Regions from separate parts of the Metabacillus sp. KJ11-3 genome, predicted to be linked through region 1. Evidence: predicted binding sites of a transcription regulator. Region 1 holds the regulator's gene; each other region holds the start of a gene.
What was found. Region 1 encodes LexA, which represses DNA repair genes until DNA is damaged. Its sites were predicted from a motif close to CGAACATATGTTCG; they were not measured.
Positions count from the first base shown of each region.

Region 1 (4,292 bases):
AATTTGATTGAACAGGGTGTCAACTTAGCAGGAATAAAAGAGATTTTTTCTCGCAATAGCTCACATAGTGAAGAAAAACAAGAGCAACCTAAAACAGTTGAAAAACCTGATATAAGCGATTCAGAGTTACGTAAGCTTCTTAAATCCGAGCTCATGCAAGCGGGTCGTTTTAATCGACCTACATTAAGACATGGAGACATGTCGAGATTTTTCCACTAATTAATGTAGTAGCAATTAAAAATTGAATATAAACTTTTTGAAATTGGAGAGGAGATTTTAAGGGTGGCTAAATATTCAAGAGAAGATATAGTGAGTTTGGTAAAAGAAAATAATGTAAAATATATCCGATTGCAATTCACGGATATTCTTGGAACAATCAAAAATGTTGAAATCCCAACAAGTCAGCTAGATAAAGCACTAGATAATAAAATGATGTTTGATGGTTCTTCAATTGAAGGGTTTGTACGAATTGAAGAATCCGATATGTATTTATATCCAGATTTAGATACATTTGTAATCTTCCCTTGGACAGCTGAAAAAGGAAAAGTAGCACGTTTTATCTGTGATATCTATAATCCGGATGGAACTCCGTTTGCAGGAGACCCACGTAATAACTTACGCCGTCTTCTTTCTGAAATGGAAGAACTTGGGTTTACTGATTTCAACTTAGGGCCAGAACCAGAATTTTTCTTATTTAAATTAGATGCAAAAGGTGAGCCGACTCTGGAACTTAATGATAATGGCGGTTATTTCGACTTAGCACCGACTGATCTTGGTGAAAACTGCCGTCGTGATATCGTTCTAGAACTAGAAGAAATGGGCTTTGAAATTGAAGCTTCTCACCATGAAGTGGCACCGGGGCAACATGAAATTGATTTTAAATATGCTTCTGCTATTAGAGCATGTGATGATATTCAAACATTTAAGCTAGTTGTTAAGACAATTGCTCGCAAACATGGTTTGCATGCTACATTTATGCCAAAACCTTTATTTGGTGTTAATGGTTCAGGTATGCACTGTAACTTATCTTTATTCAGTAAAGGTGAAAATGCATTCCTAGATCCAAATGGAGACTTGCAATTAAGTGATACCGCAAGACAATTTATTGCAGGTATAATCAAGCATGCTCCTGCCTTTACAGCAGTGACAAACCCAACGGTTAATTCATATAAACGTCTTGTCCCTGGTTATGAAGCACCTTGTTATGTTGCTTGGTCTGCGCAAAACAGAAGTCCATTAATTCGTATTCCAGCATCTCGCGGCCTAAGTACACGCGTAGAAGTACGTAGCGTTGACCCTGCAGCAAACCCTTATTTAGCAATGAGTGTTCTATTAGCAGCCGGTCTTGATGGAATTAAAAATAATCTTGAAGCTCCAAAACCAATTGACCGCAACATTTATGTTATGTCAAAAGAAGAGCGTATTGAAAATGGGATCGTGGATTTACCGGCAACATTAGCTCAGGCACTAGATTTATTAAAAGCTGATAGCACAATGAAACATGCGTTAGGTGAGCACCTATTTGAACACTTCATTGAAGCGAAAGAAATCGAATGGGATATGTTCCGTACTCAAGTTCACCCATGGGAAAGAGAACAATACATGTCAATGTATTAATAGAATAGAGAAGGCCTCGACTATTGTTGAGGCTTTTTTGTATTTAGAGCAAAACAAGAAAAGGCTTATCTTTTAAGATAAGCCTAGTGTACTGTACGATAAACGCCAATTACTTTACCTAAAATACTTACATTTCGTAAAATAATAGGTTCCATTGTAGAGTTTTCAGGTTGCAGACGAATATAATCTTTTTCTTTAAAAAATCTTTTACATGTCGCTTCGTCGTCTTCTGTCATAGCGACAACAATATCACCATTGTTTGCGGTCTGTTGCTGGCGAACAATCACTAAGTCTCCATCTAAGATACCGGCTTCAATCATACTTTCACCCATAATTTCTAGCATAAAGACATGTTCATCTTCCGAAATATAGCGATCGGGTAAAGGAAAATACTCTTCTACATTTTCGATAGCAGTTATAGGAAGACCAGCAGTGACTTTTCCGATAACCGGAACATTTACCACGTTACTCTTTGGAATATGGGGTGTTTCTTCTTCTAAAATCTCAATTGCTCTAGGTTTTGTTGGGTCCCTTCTAATTAATCCTTTGGATTCTAATCTAGCTAAATGTCCATGGACAGTTGAACTTGATGCCAGACCTACAGCTTCACCAATTTCACGGACAGAAGGTGGATATCCTTTCTTTTGGACCTCATCTTTTATGAAGCTTAAAATATCTTGTTGTCTTTTTGATAGTTTTGTCATCCTCTGTGACACCTCGGATCCTCTAATTTATGTTTATTATAGCATCATTTACCTATAAATACAAACATAAGTTCGAAAAAAACGCTTGACTAGAACAGTTGTTCGTCTTATACTTTAAGTATAAATACGAACAAATATTCTTACGGGGTGTTATTATGAAAAAAGAATCTTTATCTTACATACTAGCTTTTTTTGTTGTTCTATTAGCCATTACAGCAGGAATTACTTATACAAATAAAACAGACAGCTTAGAAAAATATCACCAAGTCGAAATTAAAGAGGGTGATAGTCTCTGGTCGATTGCAGATCAGCTTCAAGAGAAACATAGTATTTCGAAACAAGAGTTTGTCAAATGGGTTCAGGAAAAAAATCATATTCATTCAACTACCATAGCTCCAGGGGACATCGTTTTTGTACCAATACAAAAGGAAGAATTCCAACAATTTCAACAGATAGCGAGCGAATAAAACAACAAAGAATGAATTGATAGGTGTGACAGAAATGAAAGCAATTATTTATTGTCGTGTTAGTACAGAGAAAGATACACAGGATACTTCAATTGATAGACAAAAAGAAGAGCTTCTTACACTAGCGGAAACTCACAGTATGGAGGTTATTAAAGTAATTGAAGAAAGGCATAGTGGATTTGATGTTGATCGTGATGGGATTATTGAAGCGCTTGAATTGTTAAAAGACAAGAAAGCATCTGTATTATTAGTTCAGGACGATACTCGGTTAGGACGAGGTCACGCTAAAATTGCACTCTTACATGAAATAAAGAAATTTGATGCCACAGTATTCACCTTAAATGAAAAAGGTGAGCCTGAGTTATCCGAAACAGATTCAATGATACTGAGTATTCTTGCAACAGTAGAAGAATTTCAAAGAAAGCTGACAAATTACAAGATTAAAAGAGGAATGCAGAGAGCGATAGAAAATGGTTTTAATCCTCAGGATAATTTAAAGAATCAAGAACAGGGAGGAGGACGTGAGAAGATAGAGGTACCAATTGATGAAATCATTAAACTAAGAGATAAGAAGCTAACATTTCAGGAAATAGCTGCAACACTGAGAGGTTTAGGATTTGATGTTAGCAAAGCGACAGTCCATAGAAGATACAAAGAGCACCTCGAAAAAACTCACCGAAATTTAGATGATACATAAGTTAAGAAAGTTGTTATTTTCTTCTCTATTTAGTATGATGACATTTGTGACAATACTTATATCCAAAAATTATTTACGCAGTGTGCTGAGTATATATTAATAATGTGAGGAGTAAAATGATGTTACCAAAATCTAAAATAGATCGAATAAATAAATTATCTAAGAAATCAAAGACAGAAGGCTTAACGGATAAGGAAAAGGTTGAACAACAGGCATTACGTAGGGAATATTTAGATGCTTTTCGCTCTTCTATGAAAACTACACTTAAAGGAGTTACAGTTGTTGATCCAAATGGGAATGATGTAACACCTCAAAAAATCAAAAATGAGAGAAGGAAAGATCTTCATTAATGACAGGAGGAGGGCCATTATTCCTCCTGTTTCCTTTTTGAAACTGATGTTTAACCAGATTCAAACTATAGCTGTTCGACAAAAATAGTGCCTTATCTCTCCAGTTTAAGACAATTATTTCTTTTGACTTCTTATATAATGAGAGAAATAGAATGGTTGGGGAGAGTGAAATGGTGAGACACTATTATATTTATTTAATAGAAGAAGAGTTTGCAAGTCACTATTTTGGGCGGGAATCAAAAATCTACCATCTGTTTCAAGACTTTCACTGGACAACAGCTCGTTCAGCTCATGGAAGTACAATCGAAAAACAAATTCAGTATATTTCAAAACCAATACCAGCTTTATTTATACATCAATTACTAGGAACACATTTATCAAAACGTACAGATTATCAAATGTTCCATCATATACATAAGATTGCATTAAAAGGAAATGTCGGAAACGCTACCCTTAT
Region 1 is NZ_CM147865.1:2,387,799-2,392,090, reverse strand. It holds gene AC0L8O_RS12205 (MerR family transcriptional regulator) at 1-219, shown strand, start outside; gene glnA (type I glutamate--ammonia ligase) at 283-1,617, shown strand; gene lexA (transcriptional repressor LexA) at 1,701-2,321, opposite strand; gene yneA (cell division suppressor protein YneA) at 2,477-2,788, shown strand; gene AC0L8O_RS12185 (YneB family resolvase-like protein) at 2,823-3,485, shown strand; gene AC0L8O_RS12180 (DUF896 domain-containing protein) at 3,605-3,835, shown strand; gene sirA (sporulation inhibitor of replication protein SirA) at 4,006-4,292, shown strand, end outside.

Region 2 (4,292 bases), 1.4 Mb from region 1:
AATTATGATCGTGAGGAAGATGAAGATTAAAAATAAACGTGAAAGCAGGAGTTCTCTTACTCCTGTTTTTTTCATTTCCCATAAATTTAATCGTGTTTCCGATAACTAACAGAGTCATCTCCCTTGTTAAAGTACAAGATAGTATTGAGCATGTCTTAAGCTCATAACTCTTGTATGTATATTCCAGGGAGGTTGTTGTTTTGACAAAAGGTAAAAAAGCTGCAGCTTTTACTGCAATTGCCCTTTTAACAACTGGTTTAACCGCTTGTAATGGAGATCAAGGTGCGTTAGAAAATACCAGAAACACTAATCAAGCTCAACCGATAGGATACTATACAAACGAAAATACAAATGGAGCAGATAATGAAGGTCCTGTTACTGAGATGATGGATGGAATGAACGATGGTGATAATAGAAATCATTATTTTCGCCAAGTAAATAATAGAAATAACACCCGAGATATAAGCAATCCAACAGTTCCACTAGGAGACAGGGATGCGGGTCTTGTTCGTGATAATCGCTACAGTAACGGTGATGCGAATTATCATAGACATTTAAATGAAGTTGGTTATTATAATCGCGGTGATGGCGAGGCTGCTCAAAAAATAAAAAATGCGGTTGAAAAAATGGACAATGTTGATAACGCACGAGTTGTGGTAACTGACGATAATGTGTTAGTGGCCGTTGATTCTAATGATAAAAATGATCAAGATATGAAGGAGAAAATTACAAGTCAAACTCGTAAAATGGCCAATGGAAGAAATGTTCAGGTTGTAACGGATGAAGGGACATTTACCCGTGTTCGGAACATCGATAATGATATTCAAAACGGAGTCGATAAAGATGTCATTGATACTGATGTGAACGAATTACTAAACGATCTTGGAAATGCTGTTCAACGTCCTTTTAATGGAAACAACCGCTAATATAAAAAGCAAGAGGCCTTTGCCTCTTGCTTTTTATATTAGTTTTGGTTTCTTTTGGTTAAAACTTCTACTAATGGCTACAATAATAATGATTGCATGTGAATTTATATGAATGAGGTGAGATAGATGAGAATGTCTTATCACAGTCACATCCTAACTGTATGTAGTTTTGTTGTTTTTCTCCTTAGTAGTTTCGTAAGCATTGATACTACCATACCTGTTATGGCAGAAGAAGATAGTATTCAACATCCTTTATCTGTAAAAGTAGTGTTACAAAGAAAATACTTAGATGGAGAGATAAGTGAAGAAATTATCCTGGAGAAAGCAACTTCTATAGGGGAAATAGTGGAAAAGTATTCTGATTGGATACTACTTGATCATAATAAGGAGAGTATAGTATTTCAAAGTAAAGTTGATGATATATCACCATTGTTAAAAACGAATGGATATTTTGGCATTACTGGTGACGGTATATTTTCGATTTTTAATGGGAGACCTGGTTCCAATGATATTATACAATCATTTTTTCAATTAGATGTGGAGAAATTAGAGAGCCACAAGCACGATGAGTTAATGGAAGGAATAAGAATTGAATCAAAAGATCAATATCTTGAAGTGTTAAAAATATATGAAACATATTCAAAGATTGAAAAGAAGTAATAGTATTATGAACGCTAATCTGAGAGATAAATATCGGGTTAGCTTTTTTTGTACTTCATGAAAAATTAACGATCTTGGAATACAAACTAACTGCTTTTAATGGTATGATATAATAATGAGAACAATTGTGCGCTGATGAAAGAAATTAATTGACACAATGAGGTACAGTCGCAAGAGGTGAGGAAATGATTGAATTTGTTAAAGGATTTGTGGATCATATCACTCCTGAGTATATCGTGATCGATCATCATGGAATTGGATACCAGATACATGCCCCAAACCCCTTTAGTTACACAAAAAGTCGTAAAGAAGAAACGATTGTTTATACATATCAACATGTGAGAGAAGATCTAATAGCGTTATACGGGTTCTCTTCCAGGGAAGAAAAAGCTTTGTTCATGAAATTATTGAACGTAACGGGTATTGGACCGAAGGGAGCGTTGGCTATTTTAGCATCTGGTAATCCCTCCCAGGTGATTGAGGCAATTGAAAATGAAAATGACACATTTTTAGTGAAATTCCCCGGGGTTGGAAAAAAGACAGCACGTCAGATTATTCTGGATTTAAAAGGAAAGCTTGCCGATGTCGCTGCCTTATATTCCCCTGATCTTTTTAACCATGAAGAAATAGAGTATAAAGAGTCTGCAAATCATGCATTGAACGAAGCGATAGAAGCGTTGAAAGTGCTGGGATATGCTGAACGAGAGATTAAAAAAATTGTTCCATCCTTACAAAAAGAAACGTTAACAACAGATCAATATGTAAAAAAAGCATTGCAAAAGCTATTAAAGTAAGGTGATAACATGGATGAACGCCTTGTTTCGGGTGAAGCGGATATACAAGAATCCTATATAGAACAAACCTTAAGACCACAATCACTGTCACAGTATATTGGTCAAGATAAAGTAAAGGAAAATTTAAGGGTGTTTATTGAAGCAGCTAAAATGCGGAGTGAGACACTTGATCATGTACTTTTATATGGACCACCAGGTTTAGGGAAAACAACATTGGCAACAATTATTGCCAATGAAATGGGTGTTAATATAAGAACTACTTCCGGACCGGCGATCGAGAGACCGGGGGATCTGGCAGCCGTATTAACTGCTCTCGAACCTGGTGATGTGTTATTTATTGATGAAATTCATCGTTTGCATCGATCAATTGAGGAAGTTTTATATCCTGCAATGGAGGATTTTTGCTTGGATATCGTCATTGGTAAAGGATCAACGGCAAGATCTGTCAGGTTGGATCTCCCTCCATTTACGTTAATCGGTGCAACAACAAGAGTAGGCCTTTTAACAGCTCCGCTTCGTGATCGATTTGGTGTTTTAAGCAGGCTGGAATATTATAATGAGAACCAGCTAGCTTATATTATTGAAAGAACGGCTGATCTCTTTGGTATTGGTATGGAACACGAAGCAGCGATAGAAATGGCCAGAAGATCAAGAGGTACACCACGAATAGCCAATCGACTTCTTAAAAGGGTAAGAGATTTTGCACAAGTAACGGGTGAAGAAACCATCTCAACCGTATTAGCTGTGGATGCACTTGAACGTCTTCAGGTAGATAAGCTTGGTCTTGATCATATCGACCACAAATTACTTTTAGGAATTATTGAGAAATTTCGTGGTGGACCGGTTGGAATTGATACAATCTCGGCAACAATAGGAGAAGAATCACATACAATTGAGGACGTTTATGAACCCTACTTATTACAGATAGGTTTCCTGCAACGAACACCTAGGGGAAGAATTGTTACAGATCTCGTCTATAAACATTTTCAAATGGAGGCCCCTCATCATGATTGATTTTCCAAAAGTATTAATGATTATTGGCGGAATCCTTCTGGTTGTTGGATTTTTTCTACAGTTTATTGGAAAACTACCAGGTGATATTGTGTTTAAGAAAGGAAATACGACAGTCTTTTTCCCTATCGTAACCTGTATTGTCGTCAGTATTATTCTTTCCTTTGTTTTCTCGTTTTTTGGTCGATTTAAATAAAAAAGAACAATAAAGGTAAATAAGTAAGTTAGAAATTAGGTGAATGGTTTGAAAGTAGAATTATTTGATTTTCATCTTCCTGAAGAATTAATCGCACAAGTTCCATTAAAAGAACGTGATGCGTCAAGACTAATGGTTCTTCAAAAAGATAATGGTGAGCTTAAACATGAATCGTTTAAATCAATTATTAATTATTTGCAAGCTGGTGATTGCTTAGTATTAAACAATACCAGGGTGATGCCGGCACGTTTATTCGGAACCAAGGAAGATACAGGTGCAAGCATCGAAATATTATTACTAAAGCAGCAGGAAGATGACATATGGGAAACACTGGTGAAACCTGCTAAAAGGGTAAAAGAGGGTACTATTATTTCATTTGGTTCCGGTAACCTGAAAGCAACCTGTGTTGGAACAAGTGATCATGGCGGACGTTTGCTAAAGTTTGAATATGAAGGTATTTTTTATGAAGTGCTCGAGAAATTAGGAGAGATGCCTTTACCACCTTATATAAAAGAACAATTAGATGATCGTGAACGTTACCAAACTGTGTTTTCACGTGAAATTGGTTCTGCAGCTGCTCCAACTGCTGGGTTGCATTTTACAGAGGAAATTCTTGACCAGTTAAAAGAAAAGGGAGTTCATATCGCCTTTATTACCTTACATGTTGGTTTAGGAACTTTCCGTCCGGTAAGTGCAGATACGGTA
Region 2 is NZ_CM147865.1:968,075-972,366, forward strand. It holds gene AC0L8O_RS04950 (YhcN/YlaJ family sporulation lipoprotein) at 201-926, shown strand; gene AC0L8O_RS04955 (BofC C-terminal domain-containing protein) at 1,053-1,586, shown strand; gene ruvA (Holliday junction branch migration protein RuvA) at 1,772-2,380, shown strand; gene ruvB (Holliday junction branch migration DNA helicase RuvB) at 2,390-3,394, shown strand; gene AC0L8O_RS04970 (DUF2905 domain-containing protein) at 3,387-3,587, shown strand; gene queA (tRNA preQ1(34) S-adenosylmethionine ribosyltransferase-isomerase QueA) at 3,636-4,292, shown strand, end outside.
Region 2: the regulator LexA is predicted to act here: its motif matches at 1,705-1,718, upstream of ruvA (Holliday junction branch migration protein RuvA).

Region 3 (4,292 bases), 360 kb from region 1:
CAGATGATCAATAAACTATTATTGGAAAAAGGGTTAGCTAGGGTGGCGTATGTGTTTGAACCAAATACAAAATATATTGATGAATTTAAGGAAATTCAAAAACAAGCCCAAAATGAACAAGTAGGGATTTGGAGTCTTGAAAACTATGCGTCAGAAAATGGCTTTCAAGATGAAACACAAATTGAAAATGACGATACAGTTAATTCTGGTTGTACGATTAAAGGAAACATAAATTCAAAAGGAGAAAAAATTTATCATACAGTGCAATCTCCTTCCTACAATGTGACAAAGCCTGAAGAATTATTTTGTACAGAGAAAGAAGCGGTAGAAGCAGGCTATCGCCCAGTGAAAAGATAAAAGGTGATAAGAGCGTTAAAAACGTTCTTATCACCTTTTTTAGGTACTAAATATTTATTTCCTTACTTTATATCAATGAGTTAAACAAGTTACCATTATGGTTGTAAATCGTTTTAGAAGACTATTGATTAGAAAAAGAAAAATAGGAAAATCTATAATGAAGGAATTATTTGGTGGAAAAATGATTTATACATTCCCTATTGGTGAATATATTTATTGAAAATGAAATAAAACTAGATTTATAACTAAGGCTTATTTGTTACTTTCTGGATATATATAAATGGTTTTTTGAATGGAGGGATTTACATGAAGAAAATAGCTGTTCTAACAAGTGGGGGAGATTCACCAGGGATGAATGCGGCAATCAGAGCTGTAGTAAGAAAAGGTATTTATGAGGGTTTAGAGGTATATGGGGTTTATCAAGGATACGCTGGACTAATGGAAGGAAAAATGAAAAAGCTGGAACTTGGATCAGTAGGTGATATTATCCACAGAGGTGGAACGATTTTATACTCTGCTAGATCTGAGGAATTTAAAAAGGATGAATCCCAATATAAAGCAATTGAACAGTTAAAACAGCTAAGAATTGAGGGACTTGTTGTGATCGGTGGTGACGGCTCATATCGAGGGGCTGCGAAATTATCAGAGAAAGGGTTCCCTTGTGTAGGTTTGCCTGGAACAATTGATAACGATATTCCGGGAACAGATTATACTATTGGATATGATACGGCGTTAAATACTGTGATTAATAGTATTGATAAAATAAGAGATACTGCTACATCTCATGATCGTACGTTTATAATTGAAGTAATGGGGCGGCACGCCGGGGATATTGCCTTGTTTTCTGGTTTAGCTGTAGGAGCGGAGTCCATTATTATTCCTGAAAAAACGTATGAAATTCAAGATATAGTTGCAAAGCTGAAAAAAGGAATTGAAAGAGGAAAAAAACATTCCATCATTGTGTTGGCTGAAGGTGTTTGTTCCGCGAGTGAGCTTGCAGCAAAATTATTGAGTAATTATCAATTGGAAACAAGAATTTCGGTTTTAGGGCATATTCAACGAGGAGGAACTCCAACCTGCTTTGATCGTGTATTAGCATCTAGATTAGGAGCAAAAGCGATAGAGCTTTTACTGGAAGGGAAATCAGGTAGGGCAATTGGAATGCAAAAACAGGAAATTGTAGATCATGATATTATTGAAATTTTAAAGAAAAGGGATCCAATCCAGGAAGGTGTGTACACACTTTCTAAAGAGCTGTCCATATAAAAAAGTTGTTAATCGTTGGTAGAGGCTGACCAGTACGTATGATTTTTAGCGTACTGACCAGCCTCTTTTTTGTTTTAATTCCTATGTAAATGGAGGAATTTTTTAAAGGGAAATTTATTGACGCCTTTATGATATAAGCCCTGCCTCTCTTATATCGTTGCGGCTCCTAGGCCGCGCCACGTGTTTATGCGTCTAGCTGTGTTTGTTATAGGTAATGTCACTGGTAACGCGCTCAATTATGTATTACCCCAATAACACAGGGTAAAACCTATAGACAAGCTATTGGGAAATATAAAATGAGGAAAGAGGGCTACATGTCGAAGTAATTAGTATAAGGTTATACAGCGTTTGAAGAAGTTTGGATTCCTGCTGATAAAATATGATCAATTGAAAAGGTCCTTATTTGCCTGCGAAGTAAACAGTATGCAATTAATCTGTTTGGTGTGACTTTCTTTACGATGATTTTTCTTTGAGTAATTGAACGATCCTTAGCAATATAAATAATCGTGATCGGATGGTTTTGCTCCAGGCTCTGTGTGAAAAAACAATTCATTTCATCCACCTCCAATGTATTCCTTTATATTATATACGAACATACATTCTTTTATCCATACATACAAACATACATTCTTATTATTTTCTGCCATAATTGAACATTGTATAGCGTATGATGGATATTAGTAATCCGTGAAAAAATATATTAATGATGGATGGGGGAGAGAGAATGACAACTATCGAAAAAGCTAGGAGAATTAAGGAAATAACCAATGAAATGATCAGACATTATGTTAAAGATAATAAAGGAATAAAAGAAAGTGAACAGGAAAGGGCTGTTGAATTATTAGCTAGTGCTATTCAAGACTTTTCAGAAATATATCTAAATAAAAATGCAGACGACGATGAGATGCTAAAAGGAATTTTAGCAAAAGTAAAAATTGCTTCAAATATAATAGATGAAGTAAAAAAGCCAAAAGTGGTGATCAAAAGGGTATGATGTAGGCTAATATTACCAAAGTAAGAACGTGTGTTCTAATTTTAGGCGTCGTATGGTACAATTAGGTTGCAGTTTCATTAGGATCGAACAAGCCCCTTCTGGAAGGAGGTGATGCTTGTTGACGATTTATGAAAGTTTAATTTCAATGTTTACATTCGCCTCATTAATTATCGCTATTTTAGCCTTCTCACAAAAAAAATAGACCCTATGAAAAAGGTCTACTTATGTCACAAGATTTGGTCCAATAAGAAACTGCAGACTGTGGATGCGGCAACATCCACGGTCAATCCGGATTTAATTATAACACAAACTGGGAGATGTAGCAGTATCATTGTATCTTATTTACCGTTCATTGCTAAATTTAATTCTTTAGATAGGGTTGTGAATTCAAAATAGATGTCAAAAAAGACTGGTGTATTTTCATCATTATATAAAATAAGTCTATGTTGGGTTTTATCCTCTACATTATAAATAATTAATGCCTCTGAAATAAAGTCATCAAACCATTTATTTTTTACCTTTACTGAATTGGTTAAAGGAACTCTAATGAGATACCCTTTTTTAGGAAGGGGCTTGCTTGAATTGTAATATTTTTAATACCTTCTATTGCTTTTTTAACTTCACGATCAAATAATAATGAGCTTTCTTTCTCAAGTATAACAGAATTAGATTCTATATCTAGCACTTTTACGTCTGGTTGTTCTGCAGCTCGAGCGTTGTTTAATGTCATTAATCCTATAAAAAAAATAGCTGAATCATGATCATTGATTTTCGCATGTAGTCACCTCTTCTATAGCTTCCCCCAGCTTTTGATTTTATTCCTAAATAAATGTACGGTACAGCGGAACCCTACTCATAATAACTAGTAATTTACAGGTGTAAAGTGATATAAAAAAATAATTCCATTGTATTATAATCACTATAATAATTCTTTACTACAAAAATCGACAAATTCATTGACGTCCATGCTTAACTTTTGTACGATATGTAAGATTGAATGTAAAGGAGTTGTGGATTTCGTGAAGGAGTCCTTTAAAATAAAAAAACATTAAATAACAATGTGTTGATCGCTTCACATGACTCTTACGGAGAAGTGGTATTGATAGGTAAAGGTATAAGTTTTGGTAAAAAGAACGGTGACATTATTCAAGAGCAGAGCTATGAAAAAATGTTTGTGCTTACAAACCAAAAAGAACAAGAGCAATATAAAATGTTATTATCAGACATTGATGAAGACATGCTCGAAGTTGTTCAAGATGCTATTCGGTATATTTTTGAGCGTGTGGAAAAGCCGCTTAATGAACACATCCATATCGCACTTACCGATCACATAACTTTTGCTTTAAAGCGTTTGCAACAAGGGATGGATTTGAAAAATCCCTTTTTGTTAGAAACGAAATCTCTTTATCCTTTTGAATATGAGCTGGCAACAGATGTTATACAGTTTTTAAATAAGTCGTTATCTGTTGATTTGCCGGAAGGGGAAATAGGGTTTATTGCTCTCCATATTCATAGCGCAATTTCTAATAAACCATTATCTGAAGTTAATCAATATTCACAATTAATAAGCCTTTTAACTGAGGTTATTGAGGATTCACTTAAGGTGAAAGTGGACCGGGACAGTGTGAATTATCTACGATTAATTCGCCATCTTCGTTACACGATAGAAAGAGTT
Region 3 is NZ_CM147865.1:2,746,878-2,751,169, reverse strand. It holds gene AC0L8O_RS13985 (thermonuclease family protein) at 1-357, shown strand, start outside; gene pfkA (6-phosphofructokinase) at 664-1,623, shown strand; gene AC0L8O_RS13975 (WYL domain-containing protein) at 1,961-2,176, opposite strand; gene AC0L8O_RS13970 (hypothetical protein) at 2,348-2,617, shown strand; gene AC0L8O_RS13965 (hypothetical protein) at 3,150-3,347, opposite strand; gene glcT (glucose PTS transporter transcription antiterminator GlcT) at 3,678-4,292, shown strand, end outside.
Region 3: the regulator LexA is predicted to act here: its motif matches at 2,213-2,226, upstream of AC0L8O_RS13975 (WYL domain-containing protein).